2 regions of the Burkholderia stagnalis genome follow, and region 2 is predicted to be linked to the other one. Evidence: predicted binding sites of a transcription regulator. Region 2 holds the regulator's gene; the other holds the start of a gene.
What was found. The regulator FliA, encoded in region 2, starts transcription of late flagellar genes. The targets are predictions, from matches to a motif close to CTAAAGTTTNNNNNNNNNNNGCCGNTA.

Region 1 (9,464 bases), 440 kb from region 2:
GACCGCGGTCTGCGCGGCGCTCGACGATTTCAGCTGGGCCGCGGTGTTGCCGATCCCGTTCACGTAGTTCGCGTACGCGCCGGTCAGCGTCGTCGTGCCGCCGCCGAGCTGCTTCGCGGTCACGAGCTGCGCGAGCGAGAGCGCGTTGCTGCCGTCGCTGGTGCCGCCCGCGTTCGGCACGATCTTGAACGTGTCGCCGGCGGCGGGCGCGCCCGACACCGTCACCGAGACGCCGCTCGCCAGCGTGATCGGGGTGCCCGACTGGAATGCCTGCGCGGGGCCCGTCGTCGGCGGCGCCGTGGTGTTGTCGGTCACCGTATAGGTCGGTGCAGCCGCGGTGCCGCCCATCGTGACCGTGTAGTTGTACCCGGCGCTGACGGCTGCCGGGTTCGTGACCTTCACCGGCCCGATCGTGCCGGTGCCCAGGTTCGTCGTCGTGGCCGACGACACGTACGGCGACGCCGCCGCGATCGTCGAGCCGTTCGACGTCGTGAGCCCGAACCCGTTGAGCGCGCCGCGCGTCGGCTGCACCGTGAACTTGTCGCCCGCGCTCATCGTGCCGGACGAGAACGAGAAGTTCAGCCCGCCGATCGAACCCGGCATCGCCGTCGACGTGCCGACCACCGAGCCGCTCGCGCGGTCTGTCAGCGTGTAATTCGTGCCGTCGTACGACAGCGTGTAATCGCCCGTCGGCGGCTGCAACGGATTCGCGATCGCCACGTTGAGCGTCGCATTGCCCGTGTTCGCCTGGTTCGCATACACGGTCGGGTTGCCGACCGTGAATAGGTTGCCGCCCGGGTTGCCCGCCAGGTCGACGCCGAGCGCGTTCTGCGCGTTGACCTGCGCGGCGAAGCTGGTCGCGATCGCGCCGAGCTGCGCCTGCGCCGGATCGAGCGTCTGGCTGCGGAACGCGAGCAGGCCGCCGAGCGTGCCGCCCGACAGCGACACATCCGGCAGCGCCTGGTTCGCGCCCGGCGGGGTCGCGCCGGCGATGCCCTGCGACACGATGCTCAGCTCGCTCGGATCGGACGGCGACGTGACGGCCGCGAGCGTATAGCTCTTGTCGGCGACGACGAGCGGCTGCCCGCCCGCGAGGAACACGTTGTAGCCGTCGCTGTTGCGCGACACCTGCACGCCCGCGAGGCCCGACAGCTTCGACACCGCGAGGTCGCGCTGGTCCAGCAGCTGGTTCGGCGGCTGGCCCTGGCTGCCCGCGGCCGCGATCTGCTGGTTCAGCTGCGCGATCTGCGCGGTATACGAATTGATCTGCGAAACGGTGCTGGACAGCTGCGCGTTCACGCTCTGGCGCAGCGCATCGTATTGCGAGCCGGCCGCCTTGATCTGGTCGGCCAGCACCTGCGCGTTGCTCATCGCAGTCTGCCGCACCGACGTGTCGGCCGCCTTGTTCGCGACGTTCTGCAACCCGGTGAAATAGTTGGTGATCGCGGTCGAGATCCCGGCCGTCGGGCTGCCGACGTAGTTGTTCAGCTGCGCGACGAGCGAGGACCAGCTCGACAGCGCGCCGCTTTGCGTCTGCGCACTGTTCAGCTGGTCGCTCAGGTACTGGCTGTACTGGCGCTGCACCGTGACGGTGTTCACGCCCTGCGGCAGGTAGCCGCTGCCGGTGTACTGGCCGCTCGCCTCCGCATAGACGGGGCGCTCGATCGAGTAGCCGGGCGTCGCCGCGTTGCTGATGTTGTTGCTGGTCGTCGTCAGTCCCCAGATCGCGGCGTTCAGGCCGCTGATACCGAGGTTCATGAGAGTGTTGGACATGCGCGATCCTGATGAGCCGGCCGCTCTGCGGCCGCCGGGTTGCGTGACTCCCGGTATAACGGCCGCGGATCGAAAAAATTGAGGAAAAAATGCAGGTCCGCCGCACGGGCGTGCGGCGCTCGCCGGGCCGGTGCCGGCATGCCCGCGCGCGCCCGCAAACGGGCGCGAACGCGGGCGAAACGAAGCTCAGGCGCGCGCGAGCTGGCGGCGCTTCATCTCGAGCTGGGTGATCAGGCGCTGCAGCGTGTTCTCGGCGCTGCCCGGCAGCGACATGAAGCGAAAGCCGAGCTGGAAGCGCCGCGTGCCGTTCGGCAGCTGGGTCGAGCGCTGCGACACGAGCTGCAGGTCGAGCGACAGCTTGCCGTGGCCGTTCAGCTCGAGCTCGACGTCCGGCAGCAGCGTGCCGAGCTCGAGCGCCTCGACGCGCTCGTCGGCCGTGCGCAGCCCGACGCCGCCGAGCGACAGGTTGTGCACCTCGAACAGGAAGCTCTCGCCGTCCGGCAGCTTGCCGCGGCACACGAACGGATCGACGATCGGCGCATCCACGCGGAAATACTCGCGCCGCTGGATGCAGTACAGCAGGTCGGGGAAATCGGCCTCGAACGCGGGCAGCCCTTCGTAGCGGGTCTCGCGCGGCGTGCCGGTGCCGAATTCGACGCGCACGCCTTCCGGCGACGCCGAGAACTTGCAGTGCGGCGCGGCAAGGATGCCGCTGTTCTGTTCGGCGAGCGCACCCCAGTCGAACGTGAAGGTGCGCGCGCCGACGTCGACCTCGAGCAGCCGCGTGACGAGCTGGCCGCCCGGGTACTGAACGGTGAGGAAATCGCCGCGGTTCACGAGGTTGCGCAGCTGCACGCCGATTTCCAGCGGATTGCGGCGTGCGTAGTCGGGCCCGGAATGGCCCGCGTCCTGGCTCGGGTCCGTCGACAGTTCGATATTCATGGCTTGCCGGTCTTTCTTGTCATGGGCGCCCGGTAACCGGTGCGCAAAAAACCGGGCCAGAACGGCGACCCGGTCGCAGGTCTCTCACACTTAGCGGCAGTGCTGACCGAAAGTTTAGATCGATTTCCCGAATTTTTTCGCGCAAACGTTCAAACCGCGCGCGGCGGGGGGCCGGGCGCGGTTCGAGGAAGAGGCAGGCGGTGCGGCGGCGGGCGGGGCCGCTCAGCCGATCTGCTGCATGATCGTGATGAGTTTCTTCGCGTAGTTCGGGTCTGTCGCGTAGCCGGCCTTCTGCAGCCCGTGCGCGAAACCCTCGACGCTGCGGCCGGCGCTCAGCACGCCCGCGTAGCGCGGATTGTTCTTCAGCAGGTTCGCGTAGTCGGTCATCGCGTGCTCGTACGAGTCGTACGCGCGGAACTTCGCGACGACGCGGCGCGGCGCGCCGTTCACGTATTCGGTCGTCAGCGCCGACACCGTGCGGCCCGTCCAGCCCTTGTTCGCCTTGATGCCGAACACGTTGTAGCTCGTCGAGCCGTCGGTCGCGCGGATCTCGCGCTTGCCCCAGCCCGATTCGAGCGCGGCCTGGCCGACGATGAAGCGCGCCGGGATGCCGGTCGCCGCGCTCGCGGCCTGCGCGGGGGCGGCCAGCCGGTCGACGAATGCGTCGGCGTCCGGCGAGCTGCCTGCGCCCTTCACCGGCGGCGTCAGCGCGCTGCCGGCCGAGTAGCCGCGCTCGCGCGCCAGCGCGCCGTTGTTCGCGCCGGCTTCCGCATAGGCCTTCGCCATCGCGTTCATCGCGGCGAGGCCGCCTTCGTTGCCGGCCAGGCCGAGGCCGGCCGCGCCGGCATCCGCCGCGCCGCCCGCGCCCGCGCCGAGGTTCGCGTTGCGCATCAGCTGCTTCATCAGCGCGTCGGCCACGCCGATCCCGCGCGACGACATCTGCTGCGCGAGCTGCTGGTCGAGCATCGACGTGTACATCTTCGACGTGCTCGAGTCGAACAGCCCGCCCTCGGGCGTCGCGTCGCGCATGCTCTTGAGCATCATCTGCGTGAACATCGCGTCGAACTGGCCCGCGACGAGCTTCGCGCCGGCCTGCGGCGACTGCTTGACCTGCGCGCGCAGCGCGTCGAACCCGCGCACGTCGAGCGCGAAGCGCTGCGACAGGTCGTTCCCGTTGGGCAGATTCGCGGAATTCGCCATTTAGATGATCTCCAGATCGGCCCGCAATGCGCCGGCGGCCTTCATCGCCTGCAGGATCGACATCAGGTCCGCGGGCGTCGCGCCGAGCGTGTTGAGCGCCTTCACGACGTCGGCGAGGTTCGCGCCGGCCGTCACCATCTTCAGCGCGCCGTTGTCCTGCTTCAGCTGGATCTGCGACTGCTGCGCGGCGACGGTCTGCCCGTTCGAGAACGGCCCCGGCTGCGACACCACCGGCTGCGTGTTGACGACCACCGACAGGTTGCCGTGCGCAACCGCGCAGCTTTGCAGCGTGACCATCTGGTTCATCACGATCGAGCCCGTGCGCGCGTTCAGGATCACCTTCGCGGCGGCCTTGTCCGGGCTCACGTCGAGATTCTGCAGGCGCGCCATGAACGCGACCTGCTGCGCCGAATCGGCCGGCGCCGCGAGCTGGATCGTGCGGCCGTCGAGCGCGGTCGCGGTGCCCGGGCCGAAGCTCGCGTTCACCGCCGACACGATGCGCTGCGCGGTGCCGTAGTCCATGTCGTTCAGCTGCAGCTGCAGCACGCCGTTCATCTGCGCGACCGCGTTCGGCACCGAGCGCTCGACGATCGCGCCGCCGGCGATGCGGCCCGACGCGAGCTGGTTCACCTGCACGCGGCTGCCGTTCGCGCTGGCGCCCGCGCCGCCCACCGCCATGTTGCCCTGCGCGAGCGCGTACACCTGCCCGTCCGCGCCCTTCAGCGGCGTGAGCAGCAGCGTGCCGCCGCGCAGGCTCTTCGCGTTGCCGAGCGACGACACGGTCACGTCGACCGCCTCGCCGGGCCGTGCGAACGGCGGCAGCGTCGCGGTGACCATCACCGCCGCGACGTTCTTCAGCTGCATGTTCGACAGCGACGAGCCGCCGCCGTTGGCCGAGCCGTTGTTGATCGAGATGCCGAGGTTCGCGAGCATGTTCGCGAGCGTCTGCGTCGTGAACGGCGTCTGCATCGTCTGGTCGCCGGTGCCGTCGAGGCCGACGACGAGGCCATAGCCGATCAGCGGGTTGTCGCGCACGCCCTGGATCTGCGCGAGATCCTTCAGGCGTTCCGCGTGCGCGGCGGCCGGCGCGAGCGCGACTGCGAGCACGCAGGCGGCCGCGAACGCGCAGCGGGCGGCCGCGCGGCGGCGGGACAGGACGAGGTGGCGCATCACGCGCGCGAGCAAGGTACGCATCGTCGTCACCACGGCGCGAGGTTGAGGAAGAAGCGCTGCAGCCAGCCCATCGTCTCGGCTTCGTTGATGTAGCCCTTCGCCGAGTATTCGATCTTCGCGTCGGCCACCTGCGTCGAGAAGACGGAGTTCGCGCCGGAGATCGTGTTCGGGTTGACGACGCCGGAGAAGCGCACGAATTCGTTGCCCTGGTTGATCAGCATCTGCTTCTCGCCGCTGACGATCAGGTTGCCGTTCGGCAGCACGTTGGTCACGGTCACGGTGATCGTGCCGTTGAACGTGTTCGCCGCGCTCGCGCCGCCCGTCGCGTTGAACTTGTTGCCGCCCGTCGCCGACAGGTTCGCCTTGTTGAACAGCCCGCCGAGGAAGCCGGCGGTCGGCACGTCGAAGTTGGTGTTGCCCGCGCGGTTGGTGTTCGCGCCGGACGACTTGGTCGCGTTGATGTTCTCCGCGATCACGATCGTCAGGATGTCGCCGACGTTGCGCGGGCGCTGGTCCTCGAACAGCGGCCGGCCCGCATAGCCCGGGTTGTAGATCGAGCCGGGCGCCTGCATCGACGGCGGGACCGGCGGCTGGGCCGACATCGGCTGCTGGATGATCGGCTCGCGCGGGATCTGCGCGCAGCCGGCGAGCACCGCGAGCGCGAGCGCGGCGGCCGGCGCGCCGATACGGCGCACCCGGAACGAAACGGAACGGACGACCTGCTTCATGGCGACGAGTCCGGCAATCAGCGCGCCATCTGCGTGACGGTCTGCAGCATCTGGTCGGACGTCGTCACGGCCTTGCTGTTGATTTCGTACGCGCGCTGCGTCTGGATCATGTTGACGAGCTCCTGCACGACGTTCACGTTCGACGCCTCGACATAGCCCTGGTTGAGCGTGCCCGCGCCGTTCAGGCCCGGCTGCGACACGTTCGGCGCGCCCGACGACGTGGTCTCGGCGAACAGGTTCTCGCCCTTCGCCTCGAGGCCGGTCGGGTTGATGAAGGTCGCGATCTGGATCGAGCCGATCTGCACCGAGTTGTTCGAACCCGCCTGCTTGACCGTCACGACGCCGTCCTTGCCGATGGTCAGCGCGGTCGCGTTCTGCGGCACGGTGATCGCCGGCAGGATCTGGTAGCCGCTCGACGTGACGAGCTGGCCCTGCGCGTTGGTCTGGAACGAGCCGTCGCGCGTGTACGCGTTGGTGCCGTCCGGCATCACCACCTGGAAGAAGCCCGCGCCGTCGATCGCGAGATCCTTCGAGTTGTTGGTCTGCTGCAGGCTGCCCTGCGTGTAGATGCGCTCGGTCGCGACCTGCTGCACGCCGGTGCCGAGCTGCAGGCCCGACGGCAGCTCGGTCTGCTGCGTCGAGTTCGCGCCGGGCTGGCGGATCGTCTGGTACAGCAAGTCCTCGAACACCGCGCGCGAGCCCTTGAAGCCGTTGGTGCCGACGTTCGCGAGGTTGTTGGAAATCACGTCCATCTGCGCCTGCTGCGCATTCATGCCGGTGGCGGCGATGTAGAGCGAACGGTTCACTTTGACATTTCTCCTTCGTTAGCCGGGCCGGTCGCTCAGCTGAAATTGAGCAGCTGGTTCGCCGACTGCTCGTTCTGGTCGGCGGTCTCGATCAGCTTCGACTGCAGCTGGAATGCGCGCGCGTTGTCGATCATCGACACCATCGCGTTCACCGGGTTGACGTTGCTGCCTTCGAGCGAATTCGGCGTGACGACGACGTTCGGGTCGGCGTCCGCCGGGTTGCCGTCGGCGGTGCGGAACAGCCCGTCGTTGCCGCGCGTGATCGTCGCCGGATCGGGGTTGACGAGCTTCATCCGGTCGACGATCGCGACCGCGGTGGGCGGGTCGCCCGGCATCAGCGCGGACACCGTGCCGTCCTTGCCGATCGTCACTTCCGCGTTCGGCGGCACCGAGATCGGGCCGCCGTTGCCGAGCACCGGCTGGTTGCCGGCGGTGACGAGCTGGCCGTTCTCGTCGACCCGCAGGTTGCCCGCACGCGTGTACGCCTCGTTGCCGTCGGCCGTCTGCACGGACAGCCAGCCCGGCCCCTGCACCGCGACGTCGAGCGGGTTGCCGGTGCGCGAGATCGGCCCCGGCGCGAAGTCCGCGCCGGGCGTCGACGACAGCACGTAGGTGCGGGTCGTCGTCGGGTTGATCGTGCTGCCGTCGCCGAAATTCATCGGCACCGCGCGATAGGTCGCGAGCTGCGCGCGAAAGCCGGTCGTCGACGTGTTCGCCAGATTGTTCGCGACGACCGCTTGCTGGTCGAGCGCCTGCGACGCGCCCGTCATCGCCGTGTATATCAGTCGGTCCATGGCTGCCCGTTATCCGCGCGTCAGAGGTTGATGACCGCCTGGTCGACGGCCTGCTGCGTCTTGATCGTCTGCGCGTTCGCCTGGTAGTTGCGCTGCGCGGTGATCAGGTTGACGAGCTGGGCCGTCAGGTCGACGTTCGAGTTCTCCAGCGCGCTGCCCTGCAGCACGCCGTGGTTCGTGCTGCCCGGCGCGGAGATCTGCGGCACGCCCGACGCGGAGCTCTCGGCGTACTGGTTGCCGCCGAGGTTCGTGAGGCCGTTCGGGTTGTTGAAGTTCGCGAGCGCGATCTGGCCGAGCGTCTGGGTCTGGCCGTTCGAGTAGTTGCCGGTCAGCTTGCCGTCGGCGCCGATCGTGAAGGTCGTCAGCGTGCCGCTCGCGAAGCCGTCCTGCGCGAGGTTGTTCACGCCGTCCTTGCCGCCGTACTGGGTCGTGCCGGTCAGGTCGAGCGTCAGCGGCTGCGGCGTCGCGGAGCCGCCGGTGGCCGGAATCGTGAACTGGAACTGGCCGGTCGAGCCGGTGACGGGCGCGACAGGCGTCGTGCTCGCGATCTGGCCCGACGTGTTGAACGTCACCGCGCCGAGGTCGGTCGTCGGCTGGCCGTGCACGCCCGCGTACGCTTCCCACTGGCCGGCCGTCGCGCTCTTCACGAAATACATGTCGACCTGCTGCGCGCCGCCGAGCGAGTCGTACACCTGGATCGACGTCGAGTAGTTGTACGTCGTGCTGTCCGTCGCGGAGAACGGCGTCGTGGCCGGCACCTTGTCCTGCGAGTTCAGGTTGAACTGGCCGGTGATCCTGGTCGTCGCGGTGGGCGCGAGGTTGGAGGTCGGCGCCTGCATCGGCACGGTCGCCGCGGTGTTGATCACGCCGCCCGCGACCGCGTTGTAACCCATCAGGTTGCGGCCCTGCGAGTCGACGATGAAGCCGTTCTTGTCACGCCGGAACGTGCCGTCGCGCGAATACGTGACCACGCCGTTGTTCGACATCTGGAAGAAGCCGTTGCCGTTGATCGCGACGTCGAGCGCATTGTTCGTCGTGTTGATCGTGCCCTGGCCGAAGCTCTGCTGCACCGACGAGATCTGCGTGCCGATGCCGATCTGGGTGTTGACCGACGTCGCGACCGAGTTCGCGTACATGTCCGCGAATTGCGCGGTGCTCGACTTGAAGCCCACCGTGTTCGCGTTCGCGATGTTGTTGCCGATCACGTCGAGCGCGTTCGACGCCCCCGAGAGGCCGCTCAAACCTTGTTGATAACCCATTTCGGTCTCCGTTTCGTGGAAGCTGAATCAGTTGGTGGTGGAACCGCCGGTCGACGGCGCATTCGGGAAAATCGACGCAACCTGGGTGAGCGGCACCGTCGTGCCGTTCGACAGCACGAGCCCCGCCGTGCCATCCGCCTGCTTGATCACGCTCTGGACCTGCGCGGCCGACAGCACGGTCGGCGCATACGTCTTGCCGTCGGCGCCGGTGTACTGCGCGCTCACCGTGTACTTGCCGTTCGGCAGCGTGTTGCCCGCCGCGTCGGTCGGCGTCCAGTTGAACGGCACGGTGCCGGCCGACTGCTTGCCCGCCTCGATCGTGTTGACGACGACGCCCGCGTCGTTCTTCACGGTGATCGTCAGGTTCGACACGTCCTTCGTGAGCGACACGCCGAACGGCGACGCCGCGCCGCCCTTCACCGCGACGCCGTTGCCCGGCGCGAGCACGTTGGTGCCGATCAGGAGCGCCGCCTGCGTCTGCTGGCCGGCCGTGAGCTGCGTGGACAGCGACGTCAGCGACGTGTTGAGCTGCGCGATGCCGCTCACCGTGTTGATCTGCGCGAGCTGCGAGGTCATCTGCGAGCTGTCGACGGGGCTCGTCGGGTCCTGGTTCTGCAGCTGCGTGACGAGCAGCTTCAGGAACGTCGTCTGCAGGTCGCTCGCCGACGTGGTCGACAGCGTGCTGCCCGTCGACGTGCCCGTGGCCGACGTGCCGTTCGTCGACGTGTTCTGCGTGTTCATCGTGTCGGTCGGCAGGGTCGACATGGACGTGCCGTTGCCGCCGATCGT
Region 2 (9,464 bases):
GGCCTTCAGCCAGCAGGATCACGCGCTTGCCGTCCGGGAAGATGATGTGGTCGACCTGCGGCTTGATGTTTTCCCACTGGTACTGGCGGGTCGACGCAACGTCGATTTCCGAGTCGAAGTGGCCGATGTTGCAGACGATCGCGTTGTGGCGCATCGCCTTCATGTGATCGTGGCCGATCACGTGGAAGTTGCCGGTCGCCGTCACGAAGATGTCGGCCTTGTCGGCCGCGTATTCCATCGTCACGACGCGGTAGCCTTCCATCGCCGCCTGCAGCGCGCAGATCGGATCGATTTCCGTGACCCACACGGTCGCGCCAAGGCCGCGCAGCGATTGCGCGCAGCCCTTGCCCACGTCACCGTAGCCCGCGACGACCGCGACCTTGCCCGCGATCATCACGTCGGTCGCGCGCTTGATGCCGTCGACGAGCGACTCACGGCAGCCGTACAGGTTGTCGAACTTCGACTTGGTGACCGAATCGTTCACGTTGAACGCCGGGAACGGCAGGCGGCCGTCCTTTTCCATCTGGTACAGGCGGTGCACGCCGGTCGTGGTTTCCTCGGTCACGCCCTTGATGTGCGCAAGGCGCTTCGAGTACCAGTTCGCGTCGATGTCGAGGTGCTTCGCGATCGACTTGTACAGCGCGACTTCTTCCTCGTTGGTCGGCTTGGCGATCACCGAGCGGTCCTTCTCGGCCTTCGAGCCGAGGATCAGCAGCAGCGTCGCGTCGCCGCCGTCGTCGAGGATCATGTTCGCGAACTCGCCGTTCGGCCATTCGAAGATGCGGTGCGAGAACTCCCAGTATTCGTCGAGCGACTCGCCCTTGAACGCGAACACCGGCGTGCCGGCTTCGACGATCGCGGCAGCCGCGTGGTCCTGCGTCGAGAAGATGTTGCACGAGGCCCAGCGCACGTCGGCGCCGAGCGCCTTCAGCGTCTCGATCAGCACGCCCGTCTGGATCGTCATGTGCAGCGAGCCGGCAATGCGCGCGCCCTTCAGCGGCTGCTGCGCCTTGTATTCGTCGCGGATCTGCACGAGGCCCGGCATTTCGGTCTCGGCAATGTTCAGTTCCTTGCGGCCCCAGCCGGCAAGCGCCATGTCGGCGACGAGGTAATCGTTGGAAGCTTTGGAATCGATGACGGCGTTCATCACGCCCTCCTTTCTAAAAAGTTTAGAAAATGGTGACGTGAGCGCCGTTCAGGAAGCGGCTTGCCGGCGCGATGCGCACGGGCCCTGCCGCTTGGTGAAGCTTTCCGAGCCTGGCGGACGCTGATGGTCCGTCGCAACGCTCCTCGGAAAACGGGTGGGATTGTAGCAAATCGCCATGAAAATTGCGTGACCGGCACGCGCGTGTGCGACGCGCGCCGATGAAGGGGTCAGTTCTCCGTGCCGACCCACGCCTGCTCGCGCAGGCGCGCGCGCAGGCGTGCGACCGCCTGGCTGTGCAGCTGGCACACGCGCGACTCGCTGACCTCGAGCACCGCGCCGATCTCGCGCAGGTTCAGGCCCCGCTCGTAGTACAGCGACATCAGCAGCTTCTCGCGCTCCGGCAGCCGCTCGATCGCCTCGATCAGCGCCTCGCGCAGATGCTCGTCGAGCAGCGACGACAGCGGATCGGCGTGATCGACGCGGTAGCGGTCGAGGAACGGCTCGTCGTCGGCCGCGCGGTCGAAATCCTCGTAGTAGATGAGCTGGCTGCCGTGCAGGTCCTGCAGCATCCCCTGGTATTCGTCGAGCGGCATGTTCAGGTGCTGCGCGATCTCCGCCTCGCTCGCGGCGCGGCCGAGCTGCTGCTCGACCTTGTGCACCGCGTGCTCGACCTCGCGCGACGTCTTGCGCAGGCTGCGCGGCAGCCAGTCGTTGCTGCGCAGCTCGTCGAGCATCGCGCCGCGGATGCGCTGCGTCGCGTAGGTCTCGAACTGCGCGCCCTGGTCTTCCTTGTAGCGGCCGGCCGCGTCCATCAGGCCGATCATGCCGGCCTGGATCAGATCGTCGAGATCGACGCTCGCCGGCATCTTCGCGACGAGCTGCAGGCCCAGGCGGCGCACGAGCGGCGCGTACTGCGACAGCACGTCGGCCTGGGAAATCCTTCCTTGAGCGTTATACATCGTGGCTCTCTCCTTCCGGTGGCGCTCACGCGGCGTGTGCCGCGCCTGCCTCGAACGACGGGCTGCCGCCCGCGCGGTGCCGTCCGGCGCCCGGCCGCGGGCGCAACGGCCAGTACAGCAAGTCGGCGGCGATCTGCCGGTAATCGCGCGCGGCCGGCGACGACGGAAACGCGTCGACTGCCGTGCGCACCAGGTCGCGCGCGCGCTCGACGAGCGGATCGGCGCTCACGCAGCCCGCATCGGCGATCGACACGGTCAGGTAGCGGCTCGCGACGCCCGCGAGGTTCTCGAACGCGGTCTTCGCGTCGTCGTGGCTGCCGACGTGGTTGGTCAGCACGCGGAACTGCGCGACCGCGTGCGCGAAATGCAGCCGCTTCATGCATGCGTAGGCCTCGGTGATCGCTTGCGCGGCCACCCGCGTGACGATCAGCACGTCGTGCGCCTCGCGCGCAAGCGCGGAGAAACCGCCGTCCGCGTCGAGCTGCGCGTCGATCAGCACGATGTCGGCCGGCCCGTCGATGAAATCGCTCAGGTGCGCTTCGCTGTAGCCGGCGCGCGCGAGCGTCGCCGCCGCGCACACGCCGAACCCGGCGGTGACGCGCGTGCGCTCGCCGTCGCGCAGCCACGCGCCGGCCAGCGTCGCCGCGGCCGAATTCACGTCGGCGCGCTCGTCGACGACGAGCACGTCCTTGCCCAGCGCGGCAAGCGCCGCGGCCAGGTTCACGACCGTCGCGGTGCAGCCGACCCCCGTCGGCCCGCCCACCACCGCCACGATCCTCGATGCGCGCCCGGCCAGCAGGCGCCGCAGTCCTTCGGCCTGGTCGATCATCGGTTTATCCAAAGCGCACCTCGTGCAGCTCGGCGGTCGAGCGTGCGGTCAGCGCGGACAGCAGCGCGGGCATGTCCTCGTCCTGCGGCACGAAGGGCGAGCCGTCGCGCGGCACGCAGAACGCGCTCTTCATCAGGAATTTCCGGGTCGCGACGTACAGGTTCTCCGGCACCTTCTGGCCGGTCGACACGTAGTGCACGGGCAGCTTGTAGCGGATCACCGTGTCGAGCACGCCGCCCAGATGGGTCGCCTCGTCGAGCTTGGTGAGGATGCAGCCGGCGAGCGCCGGCTGGCCGTCCGCGCTGCGGTACGCCTGCACGACCTCGTTGAGCGTGTCGCCGTGGCTCGTCGCGTTCAGCAGCAGCAGGCGCTGCACCGGCGTGTTCGCGCCGTGCAGCATCGCGATCTGGTCGGACACCGCGCGGTCGCGCTGGCTCATGCCGATCGTATCGATCAGCACGATGTGCTTGTTGCGCAGCTCGGACAGCGCAAGCTGCAGGTCGCCGCCGTCCTTCACCGCGTGCACCGGCACGCCGAGGATCTTGCCGAAGATGCGCAGCTGCTCGTGGCCGCCGATCCGGTAGCTGTCGGTGGTGAGCAGCGCGACCTTGCTCGCGCCGAAGCGCATCACGCAGCGCGCGGCGAGCTTCGCGGTGGTGGTGGTCTTGCCGACGCCCGTCGGGCCCATCAGCGCGAACACGCCGCCGCGCTCCATCAGCGCATCCTCGCTGTCGAGCACCGGCAGGTTCGACGCGAGCACCGACTGCGCCCACTCGGACGCCTGCTCGAAGGTTTCCGTGCCTTCGCCCTGCGGCAGGTTGTCGACCATCATCCGCACCAGCTGCGCGGAGAAGCCGGCCGCGAACAGGTGCTTCGTCAGCGCGCCGTGCACGGGGCTGCGGCGCTGGCGCTCCTGCCACATCAGGCCGTCGAACTGCTCCTCCATCATCCCGCGCAGCGAACCGAGCTCGCTCATCACCGTGTCGTTGACGATGCGCTCGAGGCGCGCCTTCACCGCGTCGGCCACGGCCGCGGCCGTGTCCTCGGCCAGCCGTGCGCGCTCCGCAGGCTTCGCGGCGGGTGCGGCGGGTGCGTCGGCGATACGGCGCGGCGCCGGTTCGTCGGCCGGCTGGCGGCGCGCGACGTTGCGCTCGACGTTGCGCACGATGTCGCGCGCCCATTCGGGCGTCGTCACGGTGCGGGCCGCGTCGTGCGGCGCGCGGATCGCGCTGTCCTGCGCCGGCGCAGCCTGCGCGCGCGCGATCAGCGCGTCGCGCTGCTGCGTGAGGCGCTTCGCGTGCTCGACGAGCCACGGGGCGGGTTCGGCGGGCGATCCTGCAGCCGGCACGCTCGCGGCCGGCGCCGCCGGTGCGTCTGCCGCGTCGGCGCTCGCGCCGAACACCGACGAGAACACGTCCGGCAGGCCGCCGTCGCCGGTCGCATACGGGTTCATCGCCGAAGCACGCGCCGCCGCGGCGGCCCTGGCCGCCGGCATCGTGCCGCCGGCCCGCAACGCCGCGCCGGGCAGCGCGGCCGCATCGGCAGCCGGCGGGGCGATCGCCGACAGTTCGGCATCGGCGAGCGCGACGATTTCGACGCTGCCGTCATCGAGCGTGCGGTTCGACAGCACGACGGCGTCGGCGCCGAGTGCCTCGCGCACGAGACGCAGTGCGTCGCGGCTCGTCGCGCCGGTGAATTTGCGAATGTTCAAGCGGAACCCCCGATGACGTTAACGACCTTGATCGTGCGTGTGTCCGGCACTTCGGCGTACGACAGCACTTTCAATTGCGGCAGGCTGCGGCGCAGGAAGCGCGCCAGCATGGCGCGCAGCGCGTGCTGCACGAGCAGCACGGGCGGCAGCCCGAGATTCTGTTGACGCAGCATCGCTTCCTGCGTGCCGGTCAGGAGCGCGTGCGCGAGGCCCGGCTCGAGGCCCGGGTTCGCGCCGGTGGCGAGCGCCTGCGACAGCACGCGCTCGAGATTCGCGTCGAGGCCCATCACCTGCATCTCGCCGCCGCCCGGATACCACTGCTGCGTGATCGCGCGGCCGAGCGCGAGGCGCACCGCGGCGGTGATGTCGTATGCGTCGGTGAGGCGGCCGGCCTGCTCGGACACGGCTTCGATGATCGTGCGCATGTCGCGGATCGGCACGCCTTCCTCGAGCAGGTTCTGCAGCACCTTCTGCAGCGTGGTGAGCGAGATCGTCTTCGGCACGAGGTCCTCGACGAGCGACGGCGAATCCTTGCCGGTGCGCTCGATCAGCGCCTGCACTTCCTGGCGGCCGAGCAGCTCGGCCGCGTGCTGGACGACCAGGTGGTTCAGGTGGGTCGCGACGACCGTGCTCGCGTCGACCACCGTGTAGCCGTACACCTGCGCCTGCTCGCGCATCGCGACGTCGATCCACACGGCCGGCAGCCCGAACGCCGGGTCGGTGGTCGGCACGCCGGGCATCGCGGCCGTCACCTGGCCCGGGTTGATCGCGAGCCACTGGCCCGGGAACACCTCGCCGGCGCCGATCTCGACGCCCTTCAGCGCGATCCGGTACGCGTTCGGCCGCAGCTCGAGGTTGTCGCGGATATGGATCACCGGCGGCAGGAAGCCGATTTCCTGCGCGAATTTCTTGCGGATGCTCTTGATCCGCTTGAGCAGCTCGCCGTCGCTGTTCTTGTCGACGAGCGGGATCAGCCGGTAGCCGACTTCGAGGCCGAGCGGGTCGATCAGCTGCACGTCGTCCCAGGTCGCCTCGTGGCTGTCGGCCGACAGCGCCGCGGGCGGCGCGATGTCGGAGACGTCGCCGGCCGCCTTGCGGGCCGCCGCGCGCTGCGCCTGCGTGCGCGCGAGCCAGATCGCGCCGCCGCCGAGCAGCAGGAACGCGAAGTGCGGCATGCCGGGGATCAGCCCCATGATCACGATGATCACGCCGGTGATCGTCAGCACGCGCGGGTTGGTGAACAGCTGGCCGGTGATCTGCGTGCCGATGTCTTCGTCGGTCGCGACCCGCGACACGATCACGCCGGCCGCCGTCGAGATCACGAGCGACGGGATCTGTGCGACGAGGCCGTCGCCGATCGTCAGCAGCGTGTAGTTCGTGCCGGCCGCGGCGAACGTCATGTCGTGCTGGATCATCCCGACGATCAGCCCGCCGATCACGTTGATGGCCATGATGATCAGGCCCGCGATCGCGTCGCCGCGCACGAACTTCGACGCGCCGTCCATCGAGCCGTAGAACTCGGCTTCCTGCGCGACGGCGGTACGGCGCTTGCGCGCCTGTTCCTCGTTGATCAGGCCCGCGTTCAGGTCGGCGTCGATCGCCATCTGCTTGCCGGGCATCGCGTCGAGCGTGAAGCGCGCGGACACTTCCGCGATCCGCCCCGCGCCCTTCGTGATCACCATGAAGTTGATGATCATCAGGATCACGAACACCACGATGCCGACCGCGAAGTTGCCGCCGACGAGGAAGTGGCCGAACGCCTCGATCACCTGGCCGGCTGCGTCCGGGCCGGTGTGGCCCTCGAGCAGCACGACGCGCGTCGACGCGACGTTCAGCGACAGCCGCAGCAGCGTCGAGAACAGCAGCACGCTCGGGAAGGCCGCGAAATCGAGCGGCTTCATCGTGTACATGCTGACGAGCAGCACCATCACGGACAGCGCGATGTTGAACGTGAACAGCAGATCCAGCAGCAGCGGCGGCAGCGGCAGGATCATCATCCCCAGGATCATGCAGATGAGGACCGGGCCCGCGAGCGCGCGCAGGTTGGCGCCTGCGAGCAGGTTCGGGCGCTTCGCGAACAGGCCGGCGGGGGTGCTCATGGTGCCTCCCGCCGGGCCGCCCCAAGGGAGGCAGCCGCCCCCTCGGGGGGCAGCGAACGAATGTGAGCGTGGGGGCTAATCATTGCAGGCCTCCGCGCGCGGTCGCGCCGAGCACGTCCTCGGCCTCTTCCTGTTCATCCTCCGCCGACACCGACGCGCCCTTGTCCAGCTCGGCCGGCACGTCGAGATCGACCGGCGTGGCGGGCACGTCGCCGCCTTCGCGCCGGAAGCGCTTGAGCTGGTACACCCACGCGAGCACTTCGGCGACGGCCGAATACAGCGAACCGGGAATCTCGCGCTCGAGTTCGACGTTGTGATACAGCGCCCGCGCGAGCGGCGGCGCTTCGAGCGTGGGCACGTTGTGCTCGGCGGCGATCTCGCGGATGCGCGCGGCGACGAGGTTCACGCCCTTCGCGACCACCTTCGGCGCGCGCATCTCGCCATCCGTGTATTGCAGCGCGACGGCGAAGTGCGTCGGGTTCGTGACGACCACGTCGGCCTTCGGCACGGCCGCCATCATCCGGCGCCGCGCGATCGCGCGCTGCTGCTGGCGGATGCGGCCCTTCACGTGCGGATCGCCTTCGTTCTCGCGATGTTCGCGCTTCACTTCTTCCTTCGTCATGCGCAGCTTCTTGTTGTACTGCCAGAGTTGATACGGCACGTCGAGCGCGGCGACGACCAGCATGCCGGCGACCGTCGTGCCGCAGCACACGGCGACGAGGTGCAGCGCATCCGCGAGCGCCGCATCGAGCGGCTGGGTCGCGAGGCCGAGCAGTTCTTCCTTGCTGCGCCAGATCGCGATGCCGCCGATGCCGCCCACCACCAGCGTCTTCGCGAGCGACATGCCGAGCTGGATCGGCCCCTGGATCGAGAAGATCCGGCCGAGGCCCGTGATCGGGTTCAGGCGGTCGAACTTCAGCTCGAACGTTTTCGACGAGACCAGCCAGCCGCCGAGCGCCATCGGCGCGAGCAGCGCGGCGAGCCCCATCAGCGCCAGCATCGGCGCGAGCGCGGCGAGCCCTTCGAGGCTCGCGCTGCCCGCCGCCGACAGCATCCGGTTGGTATCGAACGCGGTTGCGCGCTCGAACGTGAACGCGCCGCGCAGCATCGTGCGCAGGTGCGTGCCGATCGGCCCCGACAGCAGCCACGCGCCGTAGAAGCCCGACGCGAGCAGCGCGAACGAAACCAGCTCGCGCGAGCGCGCGACCTGCCCCTCCTCGCGCGCCTTCTCGCGGCGCCTCGGAGTGGCGGCTTCGGTTCTGTCGAGATCGCTCTCGTCTGCCACGGGGCCTCCAGACGGGTACGGCGGGATGCCGTTTTCCAGTGACACCGATTATTCATGGACCGGTCAACCGGCGATCGGTCGAGCAAAGCCGGGAAAGGGGGGTATTTCGGAGAATCGGGCGACGCTGCGGCGGGCGGCGGCCGCCGGTAGGCAAAGCGGTTTGGAAGCGGGCGACGGGCGGTCGGCTACGGGCAGCCGGCTACGGGCGGTCGGCTACGGGCAGTCGGCTACGTTCCGGCGACGGGCAGCCGGCGACCGGCGGCGGCGGGCACCCCGCCGCGGCCGCCTGCGATGCGCGCCGGCGAGTCAGGCCGCCGCGGCGAGCGGATCGGGCCCGAAGCGGTTCGGGCCGTTGTTGCCGCGCGAGCACATCCAGACGAGCAGGATGATCCCGCCGACGACCGGAATGAGCGCGATCAGCAGGAACCAGCCGGAGCGGCCGATATCGTGCAGGCGGCGCACCGTCACCGAGAGGCTCGGCACGATCAGCGCCAGCGAGACCAGCAGGGCCGCGATCGCCAGCAGCAGCGCGATCGTGTTCTCGCTGCGGCCGACCATCGTGACGAGCTGGCACGCGATCGACACGATGAACGTCAGCAACGCGAAATACCAGTATTCCGCGCGTCGCGCGCGGCCGTCGAATCGTGCGTATTGATTGAAGACCGATTGAATTGCATCCGTGAAATTCATTTTATTGACCTCCTGTTCTATTTGAACGACACCGGACCAACGCGTGAAGTATAGGCGGGATTTTCAGGAGTTCAGCCACTTTTGCGGCAGCCCCGGGCAGCGCTTTACGCTGGACGGCGCGGCTGCAGCCGGATCGATTTAATCAATGACGTAACGCGTCATTTCGTTTTTTAAATCACGGCGGCGTGCCGTTATCGACGCGATAATCGCCCGCGCATTTGTTGCCGGAATATCCCGCCGCCCCGGCCGACAGATGAAAAGGGGGCGATCGCTCGCCCCCCTCGTCATGCCGCCTGCGTGATGCCGTTCAATACGCGACGTAAGGCGCCGCGCCGCCGCTGCTGCGCCGGTCCATCCCGAAGTAGATCGTCTTGCCGTAGAAATGCGTGAGGCCGAGATCGAGCCACCCCGCGTTGCCGAACGGGCCCGCGATGTCGTTGAACGCGAACGCCGACGCGTTCGAGAACACCGAATCCGCATTCGCGACCGGCATCGACACCTGGCTCTGCGTGCCGTTCTGGCCGGTGAGCGTCGCCGTGTAGGTGACCGTCGACGCCGGGCAGTAGAACTCGGTGTTGCGCGTGCAGATCCGCTGCGTCGAATCGTTGAAGAAGTACGCGTTCGAGCCCGTATCGAAGAACGCGGTGACCGCGCCGCCGAGGAACGTCGCGTTGAGGTCGCCGGTCGTGGTGGACGTCAGCACGGTGCTCGCGCGCAGCGTATTGTTGGCCTGCGTGCCGATCC

Region 1: flgK (flagellar hook-associated protein FlgK) is a predicted target of FliA. The motif match lies at 1,830-1,856, and genes of this name have one in related genera.

Annotation. Positions count from the first base shown of each region.
Region 1 covers NZ_CP156685.1:703,786-713,249, reverse strand. Annotated here, with positions in the region: gene flgK (flagellar hook-associated protein FlgK) at 1-1,773, opposite strand, end outside; gene ABFO07_RS03395 (flagellar brake protein) at 1,960-2,715, opposite strand; gene flgJ (flagellar assembly peptidoglycan hydrolase FlgJ) at 2,938-3,915, opposite strand; gene ABFO07_RS03385 (flagellar basal body P-ring protein FlgI) at 3,916-5,121, opposite strand; gene flgH (flagellar basal body L-ring protein FlgH) at 5,115-5,816, opposite strand; gene flgG (flagellar basal-body rod protein FlgG) at 5,834-6,622, opposite strand; gene flgF (flagellar basal-body rod protein FlgF) at 6,658-7,416, opposite strand; gene flgE (flagellar hook protein FlgE) at 7,437-8,675, opposite strand; gene ABFO07_RS03360 (flagellar hook assembly protein FlgD) at 8,703-9,464, opposite strand, start outside.
Region 2 covers NZ_CP156685.1:265,836-275,299, forward strand. Annotated here, with positions in the region: gene ahcY (adenosylhomocysteinase) at 1-1,147, opposite strand, end outside; S-adenosyl-L-homocysteine riboswitch at 1,180-1,298, opposite strand; gene ABFO07_RS01350 (RNA polymerase sigma factor FliA) at 1,375-2,106, opposite strand; gene ABFO07_RS01355 (MinD/ParA family ATP-binding protein) at 2,132-2,947, opposite strand; gene flhF (flagellar biosynthesis protein FlhF) at 2,940-4,646, opposite strand; gene flhA (flagellar biosynthesis protein FlhA) at 4,643-6,745, opposite strand; gene flhB (flagellar biosynthesis protein FlhB) at 6,825-8,030, opposite strand; gene ABFO07_RS01375 (DUF805 domain-containing protein) at 8,337-8,720, opposite strand; gene ABFO07_RS01380 (DUF3443 domain-containing protein) at 9,028-9,464, opposite strand, start outside.